Regions from separate parts of the Cupriavidus sp. MPR-AND1C genome, predicted to be linked through region 1. Evidence: predicted binding sites of a transcription regulator. Region 1 holds the regulator's gene; each other region holds the start of a gene.

Region 1 (5,314 bases):
GATTGTATGGCATTCCCTGGCAAACCTGCAACCGATTCGCGCAGCTAGCTCAGCGCAGAAGTGACAAATACACCACGAAACGGCGCTTCAGAAGACAAGGCAGAATCCATGCGCGGCAAGCGTCTCTGGCAAAAGCAGTGCACGCGCCACCCCGGCCAAGCCAAAGGCCACCACCGCAAGGCCAGCGCCAGCCCGCAACGCCGGGCGCCGCGAAAGTTGCCTGAGATAGCCGGACAGGCCCGAGATCACCAGCAGGTTTGGCAGGGTGCCAAGGCCAAACACGGCCATCACCAGCGCGCCCGACGGCGCATTGCCGGCCAGCAACGCCATGGCAAGGGCGCCGTACACCATGCCGCACGGGACCAGCCCCCAGGCTAGCCCCATGCCGTAGCGCCGCAGCAACCGGCCCTGCCCCTGCGCCCGGGCCACAGCCGGCAAGCGCGCCCCGACGGCGCCAAGGCCGCGCAGCAAACCGCCCGCGCCACGGGCGGCGAGCCGCTCCAGCCAACCCGTACCCATGGTGCGCCCGCGCAACATCCACAAGCCCGACAGCACCAACATCACGCTGCCGATCCCGAACAGCCAACGCTGCAGCGGCAGGTACTGTGCCTTCCAGACACCAGCGCCAAGGGCGCCCAGCAAGGCCCCCAGCACCGCATACATGCTCAGCCGCCCGGCATGCATGACAAGCAGTTCCAGCAACCAATGGCCGGGACGCCGGAGCACCGTGGCGGGCACGCGCGCAACGCCGCCCTGCTCCGCCGCCAGCGCGATCCCGCCGCACATGGCGGCGCAGTGCACGCCGCCCAGCAAAGCCAGGGTAAATACGCTGATAAGCACGCCTATGGTCAACTTCTCCTCCCAATCACACAATCGCAACGTCCGACGCGGTAAAATGCGGCGAACGCGCCCCCGCAGTTCCAAGAGGCGCTATCAACATGAAGCTTGGCGCCCGCGCACACCAGTGCGCTCGCGCAACATGACGACGGGCACGGCAAGCCGCGCTGCACAGATAGCGCACTGCCGCAAGACCCGCGCGCCAGGCCGATGTGGATAGCGCTTCCAATCGACGACTCTCAACGTCAAGCTCTCAACTCAATGCGCCTGCCACATCGCGCTTGATTGACTGCGCTAAACCGACAGGCCCCAATTGCTCACCACCATTCCCATTACCGAGATGTCGCCCCGCTGCTCCACTTGCTCGCTCGGCCAGCTCTGCCTGCCCGTCGGCATGTCGCAGCAGGACCTCGAAAAGATGGATACGCTGGTCCAGGACCGGGTGCGCGTACGCAAGGGCGAAACCCTGTACCGCCTCGGAGATCCTCTCACCGCCGTCTACGCGATCCGCTTCGGCACGCTCAAGACCCACCTGACAATGGAAGACGGCCGCTCGCAGATCACGGGCTTCCACCTTCCCGGCGAAGTCGTCGGCCTCGACGGCCTTGGCGAGATGCAGCACGCTTCGGACGCCACCGCACTGGAGGATACCGAAGTCTGCATGGTGCGCTTTGGCGATCTCCAGACGCTGTCCAACGTCCTGCCTTCCCTGCAGCATCAGTTCATGCGCCTGATGAGCAAGGAGATCTCGCAGGACCAGGTCATGTTGATCACGCTCGGATCGATGCGTGCCGAGGAGCGGCTTGCCGCTTTCCTGATCAACCTGTCCGAGCGCTTGTCCGCGCGCGGCTATTCGGCCTCCGAGTTTGTGCTGCGCATGAGCCGCGAGGAAATCGGCAGCTACCTGGGACTCAAGCTCGAAACCGTCAGCCGCCTGTTCTCGCGCTTTGCGGAAGCCGGCCTGATCCAGATTCGCCAGCGCCACGTCAAGCTGGTCGACATGGCGGGGATCAAGCAGATCGTCAACAAGTCCTGCTGACGTGCTCGTCGCGGGCCACCCTCGCCCGCGGCGGCTCGCCGCGATACCGCGCCTGCTGGCCTGAACCGGCAAGGCGCGCATCGCATTCACTCCAGCTCGTCCGTGTCCGCCAGCCGCGTGGGCATGGTGTACAGCGTCAAGCCGCTCGACAGCGAGCACAGCACCCACGCGATCAGGAAGCCCACGGTGTAGACCGCCTCCCGCGATGCCTCGACCGGCTGGCCGAAGAAGCGCAGGTCGCCGGGATCGACCATGGAGAATACCAGCGCGGTCGTCAGCCCGGCGACCAGGAAAGCGGGCCACAGCACCCACATCAGCCAGCGTAGTCTCATGATCACCTCGCTTGCGCCGCGACCGGCGCTGCCTGGCGTGCCCCGCTGCCCGCCTTCTCGACCACCAGGCCGTGGCGAGCCACCCCCTCCTCAATGGGCGGATCCGGATGGGTCATGGCCAGCCAGATCGTGACCCCGCAGGCCACCATGGCCACGAATGGCCCACTCATCAGCAGCCACGGCCATGGCTCCTTCCACCAGGGATTGCTTTGCTGCGTCATCTGGCCTCCTCTAGATCTAGATCGCGTATGTTGCGTGCGGATTGGTGCATCCAGCGTCTCAGCCGCCTCATAGATTGCGCGGCACGATAAAGCTGGTGCTCTGTCGAATCTCCGCGCCATGACTCCCCGCGCCCTCGTCGGGCACCGCGGTCACTGTGACCTCGATCTTGTGCGTGCCCTGCGCCGCGGACTCGATCGGCACGCGCACCCGCACGGGAATCAGGCGATTGGACGTGGGCTCCAGGTTGCCCGCAGCGTGGTCATATTCCACGACCAGGCCCTTGAGCTCATCGCTGCCCGCGCTGACGGCGACGCGCATCGGCGCCTCTGTCGTGTTGATCAGCTGCAGCCGGTACACGTTTTCGATCCAGCGCCCTTCCACTTCCCGCCCCAGCGCGCCGCGGTCGCGGATGATATCGACCTTGAGCGGCGTGCGCATGGCCAGCGAGACCATGAAGCCGGCGACCAGCGCCAGCCAGATCAACGAGTAGATCACCGTGCGCGGCCGCACCAGGCGCTTGCGCGCCACGGTCTCGGAGAGCGCGCTGCGCATGGCGTTCTCAGAGGTATAGCGAATCAGCCCGCGCGGGTAAGCCATCTTGTCCATGACCTGGTTGCAGGCGTCAATACAGGCGCCGCAGCCAATGCAGTCGTACTGCAGTCCATCGCGAATATCGATGCCAGTAGGACAGACCTGCACGCAGATGCTGCAATTCACGCACGAGCCCAGCCCGGCAGCCTTGTGGTCCGCCTTGCGCGAGCGGCTGCCGCGCGGCTCGCCGCGGCCCACGTCATAGGTGACTACATAGGTGTCGCGATCCACCATCACGCTCTGGAAGCGCGCATACGGGCACATGTACTTGCAGACCTGCTCGCGCATGAAGCCGGCGTTGCCCCAGGTGGCAAACGAGTAAAACAGCATCCAGAACGTCTGCCACGGACCGAGCGAGAGGCTCAGCACCTGCGCGCCGAGCGTGCGGATGGGCGAGAAATAGCCGACGAAGGTAAAGCCGGTCCATAGCGCGATCACGATCCAGAGCGTGTGCTTGGTGGCCTTCAGGCGCAGTTTGCGCGCGCTCCAAGGATCGCCGTCCAGGCGGATACGGGCAAAGCGGTCGCCTTCCACATGCCGCTCAATCCACATGAATATCTCGGTGTACACCGTCTGCGGACACGCGTAGCCGCAAAACAGCCGCCCCGCGATCGCCGTGAAGAGAAACAGCGACACTGCGGAGATCACCAGCAGCACGGCAAGGTAGATCACATCCTGCGGCCACAGCACCAGGCCGAAAATATAGAACTTGCGCGCGCCGAGATCGAACAACATGGCCTGGCGGCCGTTCCACTGCAGCCAGGGCATGCCATAGAAGAACAGCTGGGTCAGGACCACCATCCAGACCCGCCAGCTCGAGAACGCACCCGACACCGAGCGCGGATAGATCTTGCGGCGGACTTCATACAGGGTCTCGTCCGACGTTTCCGCGTCCGCCGAATCAGGTGTAGGTGCTCGCAGCGGCGCCCACGCGGCCCCGTTCCTTTCAAGCGGCTCCGGTCCGGGGGCGTTCATGGGCGAACGCCCCCGCCGCGGTGCGGGTCGGGCTGACAAGCATAAGCGCAGCGGCTCATTGCTTCCCCCCTTCGCCTGCGCCGCCGATGTTGGACAGGCCCCAGACATAGGCCGTCAACATGCGGATGCGCTCCGGCGTGAGGATTTCCTCGTGCGCCGGCATATGGTTGTTATGGCCCTTCAGGATGGCGTCGACGATGTTCGCCTCCGAACTGCCGTACAGCCACACGCGGTCCGACAGGTTAGGCGCGCCAAGCGCCTGGTTGCCCTTGCCGGTGGAGCCATGGCAGGCCGCGCAGGTGGACTTGAACGTGCTCTCGCCGCGCGAGGCGCGGATCGGGTCGGAAGACAGGCCGGACAGCGAACGCACGTATTGCGCCACGTCACCAGCGAGCTTGCCGTCGATGGTCGAGGCGAACGACGGCATCACGCCATTGCGGCCCTTGGTAATGGTCTGCGTGATGGTCTCGGGATCCCCGCCGTACAGCCAGTCGTTGTCGGTCAGGTTGGGAAAGCCGCGGCTGCCGCGCGCATCGGAGCCGTGGCATTGCGCGCAGTAGTTGAGAAACAGGCGTTGCCCGATCTCGCGCGCCGCCGGTTCGGCCGCCACCTGCTTGACGTCCATCTGCATGTACTTGCCATAGACCTCGCGCTGCAGTTGTTCGGCCGCCTGGCGGTGCGCCTCCAGCTCAACCCGGCTGGAGGTCTTGAGCACGCCGGCATAGGAACCCAGGCCGGGGTACAGCACCAGGTAACCCAGGCCAAAGATGCATGCCAGCAGGAACATCCACATCCACCAGCGTGGCAGCGGGTTGTTCAACTCGCGCAGGTCGCCGTCCCACACGTGGCCGGTGTCCTCAGGGGCGCCCACAACCTTGGTGACCTTGCGCTGGGAGAACAGCAGCCACACGCACCAGACGATGCCGACCAGTGCGATGGCGGCAATGTAGTAGCTCCAGAAATCCGTGAAGAAGTCGCTCATGACTCAGTGTTCCTGCGTGGTGTTGTTTGCGCCGCCGGCATGACGCGCGACACGGCGGCCGGCGTCGGGCCTGGCGTCTTGGCGTGCGGCCAGCGGCTCGTCGGGCAAGGCGAACGGCAGCATGGCCGACTCCTGGTTGGCGGCCTTGCGCCCGGACGACCAGGCCCACCAGCAGATGGCGATGAAGGCAGCCATCGAGATCACGGTGGAAAACGCGGTGATCATTGCCATGGCTTACTCCTTGGCCGGCGTGGCCGCGGGCTGCGCGGCGGCCGCGGTATCGACCCGCACATTGCGCTTGGCGATGCCAAGCTCCTGCAGGTAGGCGACCATCGC
Region 2 (5,314 bases), on a different contig from region 1:
GCGCCTGCGTTGGCGGCGATCTGCCGCATCGGCGCGGCCAGTGCCGCGTGGACGATGTGGCCGCCGGCGGCCTGCTCGGCGTTCGGCGCCTGCCAGGCGTCAAGGGCAGCGCGGGCGCGCAACAGCGCCACGCCGCCACCGGCGACGATTCCCTCGTCCACCGCGGCACGGGTGGCGTGCAATGCATCCTGGAAGCGACTCTTGCGTTCGTGCAGTGCGCTCTCCGTCGCCGCCCCCACCTTGATCACGGCTACCCCGCCGGCCAATCGGGCCAAGCGCCTTTGCAGAGCCTCGCGCTCATAGTCCGAGCGCGCCTCGTCCAGGCGCAGACGCAGGGCGGCAATACGTTCGGCCACGCGCGGGCGTTCGCCACCAGAGGCAATCAGCGTGGTGGCGTCCTTATTGACCTCCACGCGGCGGGCATCGCCAAGCTGTTCGAGCGTCACGTGCTCGAGCGAGATACCAGCATGCGCAGAGACAACGGTGGCGCCGGTCAACGCGGCCAGGTCGCCCAACTGCTCGGTACGCGAGTCGCCGAAACCCGGCGACTTGACCGCGCAGCTCTTCAGCGCGCCGCGCAGGTTGTTGACCACGAGCGTGGCCAGGGCTTCCCCCTCCACGTCATTGGCGATGACCAGCAAGGGCCGGCCGGTGCCGCTCACGGCCTCCAGGACGGGCAGCAGTTGCGCGATGGCAGCAATGTTCGCGTCGCACAGCAGTACCAATGGTGATTCCAGCACGACGGCACGGCTCTCGTTGGTCGCGAACAGGGGTGAGAGATAGCCGCGATCGATCAGCGCGCCGTCGGCGATATCCAGTGCGTCGTCCAGCTTCGAGCCATCCTCCACGCTGATGGCACCATCCTTGCCGACCCGCTCGACAGCCTGGGCCACCAGCATGCCGACGGTCTGGTCGCCGCTGGCCGAGATCGTGGCGATCTGGCGCATCTCGTCGGTACTGCCGCAGGGCCGGGCGCTTTCCAGCAAGGCGCTGGCGACCAGCTTGCCGGCGGCCTCGATGCCGCGTTTGAGCTGCATGGGGTCGTGACCGGCTTCGACATACTTCACACCTTCGGCCACGATCGCGTGGGCCAGCGTGGTCGCGGTTGTGGTGCCATCGCCGGCGATCTCACTGGTGCGCACCGCAGCCTCGCAGATCAGGCGGGCACCCATTTCGGCGAACGGATTGGCCAGCGTCACAGACTTTGCCACGACCACGCCGGAATTGGCGACCAGCGGCGCCATGCCGGGGCGCTCCACGATCACGTTGCGGCCGCCCGGACCCAGCGTCACCTTGACCGCGTGGGCCAATTGCTCCACGCCGATCAGCATCATGCGGCGTGCGTCATGATGGAAGATGAGTGTTCTGGCAGGCATGGCGATCTCCGCGTCGGCAATGCATTGGGCTAGCTGGTCCTATCGTAGTTGCCGTGTCCAGCTGCGCGTTGATGCAGCGCAAACACCGGGGACGCTGCTGCTGCCCGGCCATTCAGACCGGAGCCTTGTGAGGCGTCTGGCGATTCTTAACCTGGAGCAAAGAGTGGACAAGCCGTCCTTGCGCTGCACGCGGGAATGTCTACAGTGCTCTCAATGTCGGTCAAGAGCGCACTAACCAGCGGGAGTATCTTTATGTCCTTTGCTACCATCCTGGTCATACTCGACGCCAGCCGACGGTCCTACCACCGGCTCGATATCGCCGCACGACTGGCGGTCCAGCACAATGCCAAGCTGATTGGCATGTTTGCCTGTCGCCGCCCGGAGCCGACGTGGGCGTACCGCCTTGCCGACGGCGCGCGCTATCTCGAGGTCCTCCAAGCCCAATACGAGCAGGATCGCGAGGTCGTGCGGCATGGTTTCGAAGGTGCGACAGAAGAACTGCCCATCACTACCGAATGGAATGCCTTCGACGAACCTCCGCTGCGCATCGGGCAGCGGGAGGCGCGGCTGGCGGACCTCATCGTGGTCGGACAGGACGACCCGGCGAATCCGGCCGCCTTCGTGGCCGAGAACTTCGCCGAATCCATTGTGCTTGCCAGCGGCCGGCCAGTCCTGACGATACCGAGCGTGGGGTGGTTTGAGACGGTGGCCTGCCGCATCCTGGTCGCCTGGGACGGCGGGCGGGAGGCCGCGCGGGCCATCCGCGATGCGCTGCCGCTACTGCGCAAAGCCAGAGCGGTGACCATCACGACATGCACGCTGGCTGGCAAGGTCGGCGACCCATGGAGTGCGCTTGCCCAGTATGCGGCAACCTGGTTGGCGGCACATGGCGTGAGTGCCGCATTGCGCAACCTTCCTGTGGCAGCATCCGGCGATGCCGGCGAGCGCCTGCTGTCGGAGGCGTCGAATCTGGAGGCTGATCTCGTCGTGGCCGGCACATATGGACACAACAGGCTTCGCGAGGTAGTTCTGGGCGGGACGACACGGACGTTGCTGGAAGGCATGACAGTCCCTGTGCTCTTTTCCCACTGAATGACGAAGCCATTGCGGAAGCCGCCCGCGCGACGCATGCCATGGCATGCGAACTTGCCCTCGACGGGTATCAAGGGACCTGTTGAGGCGGGTTGGGTCACCCTGGCGCCGCATTTGGCCACGCGCCAGCAAACGATGAACGGCTGTTCCCCATTTGGGACATCGGCGGCCATGAGCCGGCCCTTTGCTGGATCTTGTCACGCGCCGAGTTCTTTTTTTCCGCGGAGGTCGAACGCCTGTCTCGCCTGTTCAATGGCTGGGAGATGCGCGATGGCCCATAGCCCGAGTGCTTCCACAAGTGTCCTTAGCGAGTGGCCGAGGCAGGTCAACGCGTAGTCAACGCGCGGTGGAATCGTGCCATATACGGTCCGCGTAACCAGTCCGTCTCGTTCCAGTCCCCGCAACGTCCGCGTCAGCATGCGCTGCGAGATGCCTGCGATCTTCCGCTTCAGTTCATTGAACCGCATAGGTCCGTCAGCAAGGAGTACGAGGATGAGGACGCTCCACTTATCGCCGATGCGCGCGAGGACGGCCCCCGATCCCTGGCAGTCGCTGGGCAAATCTATCCCGTTACGTCTTTCCAGCATGCCGGGCAAGCGGCCCCTGTGCTCGACGACCGTGCCAGTCGCATCGTCGGACTCCCGTTGAATGGTCGCAGGTAACATCGGTGTGCCTCCTTGTGGCGGACGCGAATGATGCGGATGTTGGTCGCGAGCCATCACGCAATCGCGCCCATTGAATTCGGACTGATCAACTCCGCGATGGGCAGCGCCTACTATTGGAGATCCCCGAGTGACCACGAAGCTTCTTCACATTGATTCCAGCATCCTGGGAGGCAATTCCGTCAGCCGTACCCTTTCGGCCGCCATCGCGGCATGCCGACGGTTTCCAGCAATCGCGTGCGTCGCTGTTCGAGCGCAGATTGCGCCGTGACCTCGCGGCTCTCCGAGCCTGGCGCAAACGCAGTTTGATCAGTCCCGCCAGGACCTGGCTTTGCGGGTGGCCGAGGCATACTTCGGCGTGGTGTTGGGCGAGGAGACGCTCCGCGTGGTGCAGGCCGAGAAGGCGGCGTTGCGACAGCAACGCGACCGCGCGAAGGCGCGCTTCGACATCGGCCAGGGCAAGATCACCGATCTTCATGAAGCCCAGGCGCGCCTGGATGGTGTTCGTCGGTCATGCGTCGCTCTGGTACGGGGGCGCCACGGCGCACATCCAGGCAGACCCGACCCATACCATCCAGGGCGTAATCACCGGCGACGGCTTCCTTGGCGCCGGGGTCATCATGAAGGACGGCATGAGCATCCGCGGCCTCATCACTGCGGCATCCATCTGGGCCGCCTCGGCCATCGGCGTGTTGCTCGGCGTTGGTTTCTATGCCGCCGCGTTGCTGCTCGCCGTGCTATGCGTGGGTTCGATGTCCCTGTTGCACCGGCTGGAGTCCAGGCTTCCGGGGCGCATGACGCTGGATGTGTCGCTGACTTTCCAGCCCGGAGAAGCACCTGACCTCGATCTGCTGATCGACAGGGCGAAATCCCGCGGCTATCGCGTGCTGCACGTCAGCCTGACCATCACGTTTGCCGACAACCAGGCCGTGTGGCGAATCAGCCTGGTCGCACCGGACAAGGCGCGCGGCGGGACTTGCGGCCGAGATGGCTGCAACCCAGGGTGTCTCCCGGTTCAGCATCGTGCCGGTACGCAATTGATTCGGGTAGGCGAACACATGGTTTAAAAACGTTCAAGCTGTTTGCCGGCAGAGCGTGGATATAGACGAGTTGAGTCAGGCGAAGTGAATACACCGCAATTTTGCCGACCCCGTGCAAACCTCAACCGGAATTCCGATTTGTCGCAGAACGCCCCGCTTCCTGCCCAATTCCGCCGCCAAGCCATGCCTTGGGGCGCCGTTGCATTCGGCCTCGGCATGCTGCTTTGGATCTTGCCTCAATCTTTTGACAAGCCTGTCGTTAACCGGAAGTGGCTACCTCGTTCCATTTGTTGCCACAGGTAAGTCAGCGCAATACAGGATCCTCGGATGTACCGCCGCATCGTTGGCGAAGCGAGCCTGGCGGGGCGGGCGACTCGAAGCAGCGCGGCCGAGGCACTTCTCGTCGTCGCCGGGAAGGGATGTGAACTCGAGCAAGACTTCCTGTTCGCAAGGTCAATGGAATACAGGCGATGGCGGCGAAGTGGCGCGGACGCGCTTGCGCGTTTCGCCGGAGGTGGCTCGCATCGGTTTGCGTCCTGCGCGACTGCGCCGGTGGCCGGATAGATGTCCGCCCACGATGGTTCACAGGTATTGGTTTGACAATGTATCCCAACACTTACGATATCCCCATTGCACGCCTCATCGCGCGTCCGATGCTTTCTTGCACGAGCACCACGACGGTGCGGGAGGCCGCCAGGCGCATTTTTGCTGAGCGCTGCAGCTCAATCGTCGTGATGAATGGTACCGAGGCCGTCGGCATCTGGACCGAGCACGACGCGCTATCTGCCGGGGAAGATGCTCACTCTCTAGACCGTCCAATTGGGGATGTGATGAGCAGCCCAGTGTTCACTCTGGGAGCGAATACGTCACTGGGTGAGGCGGCGGTCAGCTTCAAGCAGTCTGGCGTTCGCCATTTCGTGGTCGTCAAGGACGGCCTGAGTATTGGCGTTTTGAGCCAGACTGACATCGTCCTGAACCAAGGGGCCGAATTTTACCTGCGCCTGAAGTCGATCGAATCGATTCGTATCCATTCTCCCGTCACGGTGCCTGACCATATGGCACTTCACGACGTCGTCGTACGGATGCGCGCGGAGAAAATCGATGCGGTCGTCGTCGAATATGCCGATGGTGAGCATGGCATCCT
Region 3 (5,314 bases), on a different contig from region 1:
CATGGCCCTGCTGGATACGCTTGACGCCGGCAATCACGCCGAGCAGCGTCGATTTACCAACGCCATCGGGGCCGATCAGGCCGATGGTGGCATTGCCGGGCAGCGTGAGCGACACATTGTCCAGCGCCACGCTGGCGCCGTAGCGGTGCGACAAGCCATCGATCCGGATGGCTGCGGCACCGTCGGGGTACGGACTCGGCATGGCGTCAGGCCGGCTGCCGGGGCAGTGTCAGCCCAGCGGGCCAGGGCTGCCTGGCATCCAGGCGCACAAAGCCATCGCCCGTCATGCCGGCCTTCAGTTTGGCCGCGTAGCGCTGGGCAACCTCGGGCGCCAGCTGCAGCTTGACGCGATACATCAGCTTGGCCCGCTCGGCATCGGTCTCGACATACTTGGGGGTGAACTGCGCCTCGCTGGCGACAAAGCTGACGCGGGCCGGGATCGGTTCGTCCTTCATGGCGTCCAGCACGATGCGCGCCTCGTCGCCGATCGCCAGCTTGCCGGCGGCACCCGCGGGCAGGAACACCGTGAAATACATATCGGCCAGGTTCAGCAGCGACACCACGCGCCCGCCCGCCGGCAGCACCGTGCCGACCTCGATCACGCGATACTCCACACGGCCGGCCACCGGGGCACGGATGGTTGCCTCATCCAGCTGGATCTTCAGGCGGGCAATCTGTGCGTTGGCCTCCGCGATCGCCGCGTTAGCCTCGCCAAGCCCGGCGCGCGCACCGGTCACGCCCGCGCTCTCGCCATCCAGGCCAAGCTGGCGGCGATCACGCTCCACGGAAGAAATCTGACGGTCCTGGTAGAGCTTGACCGCCTCGGTCAACTCCAGCCGCGCCAGCCGCTGGCGGCTCGCGCGCCCCTCGATCTCCGCCTGCGCGCGCGACGCCGCCTGCACGGCACGTTCGCGGGCCGCAGTGGCAAGGCTGAGTTGAGTCAATAGCTCGGCGTCATCCTGCCGGGCCACCACGGCGCCCGCAGCCAGGGCATCGCCCTCGCGAACCGGCAGATCGATGACGCGGCCCGGATACTTCACCGCCACGTCGAGGCGGCCGATCTCCATGCGCCCGTTGCTGTGGACCACATAAGCCGGCCACGGGTCGCGCTGGCTGCCAAGCCACCACACGGCGGCTCCAATAGCGCCAGCAACCAACAATACCGCTATACCCCAGCCTGGTTTGAGTTTCATCGGCTACCTGTGCACCTGTGCGCTGAATGATGGATGCCGCCGGGCGCTCCAGGGGGTTCAGGGTGTCGGGCAAAGGGGAGGGGAGACGACAAAGACAGACCTTGATCCGCGGGGCGACGGCGTAGGAACCCATGCTATCCGGCGGGGTGGGGCGTGGACTTGATCTAGCGCAAGTCGGTGCCGAAGGGGGCACTTTTTGGAGGGGGAGTTCTAATAGGTACCGTGTTTAGCGCCGCGGTCGATGTATCGGTTGCCCGAGCGATGTCACGCTAGGCGATGCGCAGTACCGCCGCGCCGGCCAGGCGGCCCGCGCGCAGGTCGGCCAGCGCGGCATTGGCCTGCTCCAGCGGATAGACCGTCGTGGTGGTGCGCAACGGCGTGGCCCGGGCGATTCGCATCAGTTCCAGGCCGTCGTCGCGCGTGAGGTTGGCCACCGACACGATCGATCGCTCCTCCCATAGCAGGCGATAGGGGAAGGCCGGAATATCGCTCATGTGGATGCCGCCGCAAACCACGGTGCCGCCCTTGGCCACGGCTTGCAGCGCCATCGGCACCAGCGCACCCACCGGCGCGAAGATCAGCGCGGCATCGAGCGGCCGCGGCGCGGGCTGGTCGCTCGGACCGGTCCAGCACGCCCCGGTGTCACGGGCGAGCTGGCAGGCGGCGGTGTCGCCGGGACGCGTGAAGGCAAAGATCTCGCGCTGCTGGGCGACGGCGATCTGCGTCACCAGGTGGGCCGCGGCGCCAAATCCGTAGATGCCGACAGACCGGACCTTGCGGGCGTCACCGGCCATGCACAGCGTGCGGTAGCCAATCAGGCCCGCGCACAGCAAGGGCGCCGCATGCTCGTCGTCGTAGTGCTCCGGGATAGGGAAGCAATAGCGGCTGTCGGCTACCGCGTACTCGGCGTAGCCGCCGTCGCGCGTATAGCCGGTGAACTGCGGCGTATCGCACAGGTTTTCGCGATGCGCGGCGCAATAGCCGCAGTGCCCGCAGGTCTGCCCGAGCCACGGCACGCCGACCCGGTCGCCCGGGGCAAGGCCCGTTACGCTAGTGCCACAGGACTCGACCCTGCCGACGACTTCGTGTCCGGGAATGAGCGCGGCTTTCGGGTGCGCGAGTTCGCCGTCGACAATGTGCAGGTCGGTGCGGCAGACGCCGCAGGTGCTCACCGCGATACGCACTTCGCCTGGGCCGGGGTTTGGCACGGGGACGTGCGCCAGGCGCAGGACCGGCCCGGTGCCGTCGAAAATCATGGCGCGCATCGTCTCGTGCATGGTGACATCCTCGCCGGTGCCCAGCATTTATCCTAGGCCACGCCGACTGCCGGCGCTTGATCCGTATCAATGGCGTACGCGAGGCGCCAGCCCCTGTGCAGAAGATATCGGCTTGACCTGAGTCAATAGCCAAGTCCAAACGCTTCCTAGACTGGATTCAAGCTCCCAAACCCAAACCGCACAGGAATGTCATGGAATACGCCAGCATCATGGTCCACCTGGACACCAGCCCACGCGCGATGGACCGGCTTGAAATCGCTGCCCGGCTCGCCGTGGCCCGCCATGCCCGGCTGATCGGGCTGTTTGCCGGCTTTATGCCGGACGTCGCCTGGTTTTACCTGATGGAGGGCGCCGCGACCTACATCAACGAGGACCGCCAGCGGCGCAGCGAGGCGCGCGAGGCGGTGCACCGGCGCTTCCGGGCGGCAACGCAGGACCTGGGGATCGAAACCGAGTGGCGGGCAGTGGAGGGCGATCCGTTGACGATGGCACTGCGCGAAGCGCGCGAGGCCGACCTTGTCGTTGCCGGGCAATATGATCCGGACGACCCAGACAGCTTTGTTGCGACCCAGTTCCTGGAAACCCTCATCCTCGACGTTGGCAGGCCGGTCCTTATCATTCCCTTCGCCGGCCAGTTCGCCGTCCCTGGCGCCCGTGTCATGGTGGCTTGGAACGGCGGACGCGAGGCCACGCGCGCCTTGCACGACGCCATGCCCTTGATCTGCGGCGGGCAGGCCAAGGTGCTTTGCGCGCAAGGTACCGGCGCGCGGCCCGATGCGAGCCTGCCGGGCCATGCCATGGCTGCTCTGGCAAGCCATGGCGTCCACGCAGAGCTTGAACACTGCCAGGAAGGATCGGACATCGCCATCGGCGAAACCTTGCTCTCGCGCGCGGCGGATTTTGGCGCCGATCTGGTGGTGATGGGTGCCTACGGGCGCGGCCGCCTGCGCGAGTTGGTACTGGGTGGCGTCACCAGGGCTTTGCTGGACACCATGACGGTGCCCGTCCTGATGTCGCATTAGTCACATCGGCCACATTGGCCACATTGGCCACAATTACGGCCGGCATGGCGCCGGCGCGATATCCGCGCCCACGCGCACCATGGCTGAGGCTGGCTTTGCGCAGGGCCGGAAGTGAGATTGACGCGGATCAAGCTTACCGGCAGCCCCCCAAACTATATTGAAGCTTGAAGCGGAACGAGGGTTCAGCGCGCCGCGCCGCAGGCACTCCGTACCGGCGGCCCATTACTTGATCTGGCGCGGGCGGCCTGCCCGATGTCATCGCCTCATGCATGAGGATCCGCTTTGCCGCGCCCGGGAGTCAACGATGTCCGATCTAACGAAAGAGCAGCTCTCCAGCCTCGTCACCTTGCTGGATGGCAGAGAGCAGAGAATCCGTGGCCAGATGGACGCCGCTGCCGTTTCCCGTACTGTGTCCGCCGAGCGCGAAGCGAGCGACGACGCGGATCTCGCCGAGCACGGCACCGAGGAGCGCATGGACGATGCCGTGGCGGAACATTACCGCATGGAACTGGCCGACATAGCGGTGGCGCGTAAGCGGATCGCCAGGCTCAGCTACGGCGTGTGCCTGGACTGCGGCGAGCCTATTCCTTATCCGCGGCTGCAAGCGTATCCCACGGCCAAACGCTGCACCCCTTGCCAGCGCAAGCACGAGCACATGTTCGGGGCGCCGAGCGGTATGCGATGAACATGGGCGGGCTCGCCAGGTGAGTCCGCAATACAGCAGGCAGGCCGCGTGGGCGCTGCCCGATTCGATTTCAGGAAGGAGCCAGACATGAAAGTCCGTGAGCGTGCGAGTCAGGTCAGGCCGGCCCGTTGGGACCGGCTTCCCCAGGATCCCATCCACGATGCCTACAAGCAGCCGGAGCAAGCGCCTGCCATCGCTTCCTGTCCGGCTTGCCACGCGGTCCTCCTGAAAGGACGTTGGCAATGGCGGGCCGTGCCGCCTGGCGCCAAGGCACTGATGTGCCCGGCCTGCCACCGCACCGCCGACCTTGTGCCCGCGGCGCGGTTGACACTGGATGGGGCGTTTCAGCGGGAGCACCGGGAAGAGATTCTCGGGCTGGTGCGGCACCGGGAAGCCCTGATGAGGGAGAGTCATCCGATGGAGCGCATCATGGCGACGCAGACGCAGGAGGATCGCATCACCATCACGACCACGGGCTTTCACCTGGCACGCGATATTGGCTCTGCCGTGCATCATGCGTATCGTGGCAAGCTGGAAATCGACTATCCCGACGCCGACGAGACCCTGTATGTCCATTGGCACCGCGCTTGAGGGCCGTCCAGTCTGGCAAACCAGCTAGCTAGTCCCTCACAGGCAAGAGGTGATGTCATGACTTTCCAGGACAGGAACGAGGCCGCCGAGCGGCTGGCCGAAGCGCTCTCCGGGTATGGCGACGCCCATCCCCTTGTGCTGGCCATTCCAAGGGGCGGCGTGCCGATGGGCAAGATACTCGCCGACCGTCTCGGCGGCGAACTGGACGTGGTCCTGGTCAGGAAGCTAGGGGCGCCATTCGACCGCGAGATGGCGGTCGGCGCGGTCGATGAAAGCGGCTGGGTCTACGTGACGCCCTACGCGGCACGAGTTGGCGCCGACGCCAGCTATCTCAACCAGGAGCGCAACGAACAGCTTGCATTGCTGCGCCGCCGCCGGGAGCAATACACGCCGGGGCGCCGCGCGCGTGCTCTGGACGGGCGCACTGTGATCGTGGTGGACGATGGGCTTGCCACGGGCGCCACCATGATTGCTGCACTGCATGCCGTGCGCCAGCAGCATCCTGCCCGGCTGGTATGTGCTGTTCCCGTGGCCGCGCCGGCTTCG

What was found. The regulator FNR, encoded in region 1, switches genes on or off when oxygen is low (the NO sensors DNR and NnrR bind a similar motif). The targets are predictions, from matches to a motif close to TTGATNNNNATCAA.
Region 2: the regulator FNR is predicted to act here: its motif matches at 1,445-1,458, upstream of AC1RWI_RS03985 (universal stress protein).
Region 3: the regulator FNR is predicted to act here: its motif matches at 3,610-3,623, upstream of AC1RWI_RS32130 (TraR/DksA family transcriptional regulator).

Annotation. Positions count from the first base shown of each region.
Region 1 covers NZ_JBXASU010000066.1:23,417-28,730, forward strand. Annotated here, with positions in the region: gene AC1RWI_RS27550 (sulfite exporter TauE/SafE family protein) at 88-852, opposite strand; gene fnr (fumarate/nitrate reduction transcriptional regulator Fnr) at 1,151-1,876, shown strand; gene AC1RWI_RS27560 (hypothetical protein) at 1,963-2,208, opposite strand; gene AC1RWI_RS27565 (hypothetical protein) at 2,211-2,429, opposite strand; gene ccoG (cytochrome c oxidase accessory protein CcoG) at 2,497-3,996, opposite strand; gene ccoP (cytochrome-c oxidase, cbb3-type subunit III) at 4,052-4,978, opposite strand; partial or broken gene AC1RWI_RS27580 (cbb3-type cytochrome oxidase subunit 3) at 5,075-5,209, opposite strand; gene ccoO (cytochrome-c oxidase, cbb3-type subunit II) at 5,213-5,314, opposite strand, start outside.
Region 2 covers NZ_JBXASU010000004.1:80,907-86,220, reverse strand. Annotated here, with positions in the region: gene groL (chaperonin GroEL) at 1-1,376, opposite strand, end outside; gene AC1RWI_RS03985 (universal stress protein) at 1,629-2,468, shown strand; gene AC1RWI_RS03980 (winged helix-turn-helix transcriptional regulator) at 2,666-3,055, opposite strand; partial or broken gene AC1RWI_RS03975 (FMN-dependent NADH-azoreductase) at 3,261-3,353, shown strand; partial or broken gene AC1RWI_RS03970 (hypothetical protein) at 3,468-3,590, shown strand; gene AC1RWI_RS03965 (MgtC/SapB family protein) at 3,628-4,197, shown strand; gene AC1RWI_RS03960 (EAL domain-containing protein) at 4,773-5,314, shown strand, end outside.
Region 3 covers NZ_JBXASU010000096.1:21,096-26,409, forward strand. Annotated here, with positions in the region: gene rbbA (ribosome-associated ATPase/putative transporter RbbA) at 1-202, opposite strand, end outside; gene AC1RWI_RS32115 (HlyD family secretion protein) at 207-1,193, opposite strand; gene AC1RWI_RS32120 (zinc-dependent alcohol dehydrogenase family protein) at 1,463-2,470, opposite strand; gene AC1RWI_RS32125 (universal stress protein) at 2,662-3,492, shown strand; gene AC1RWI_RS32130 (TraR/DksA family transcriptional regulator) at 3,797-4,177, shown strand; gene AC1RWI_RS32135 (BCAM0308 family protein) at 4,265-4,768, shown strand; partial or broken gene AC1RWI_RS32140 (phosphoribosyltransferase) at 4,826-5,314, shown strand, end outside.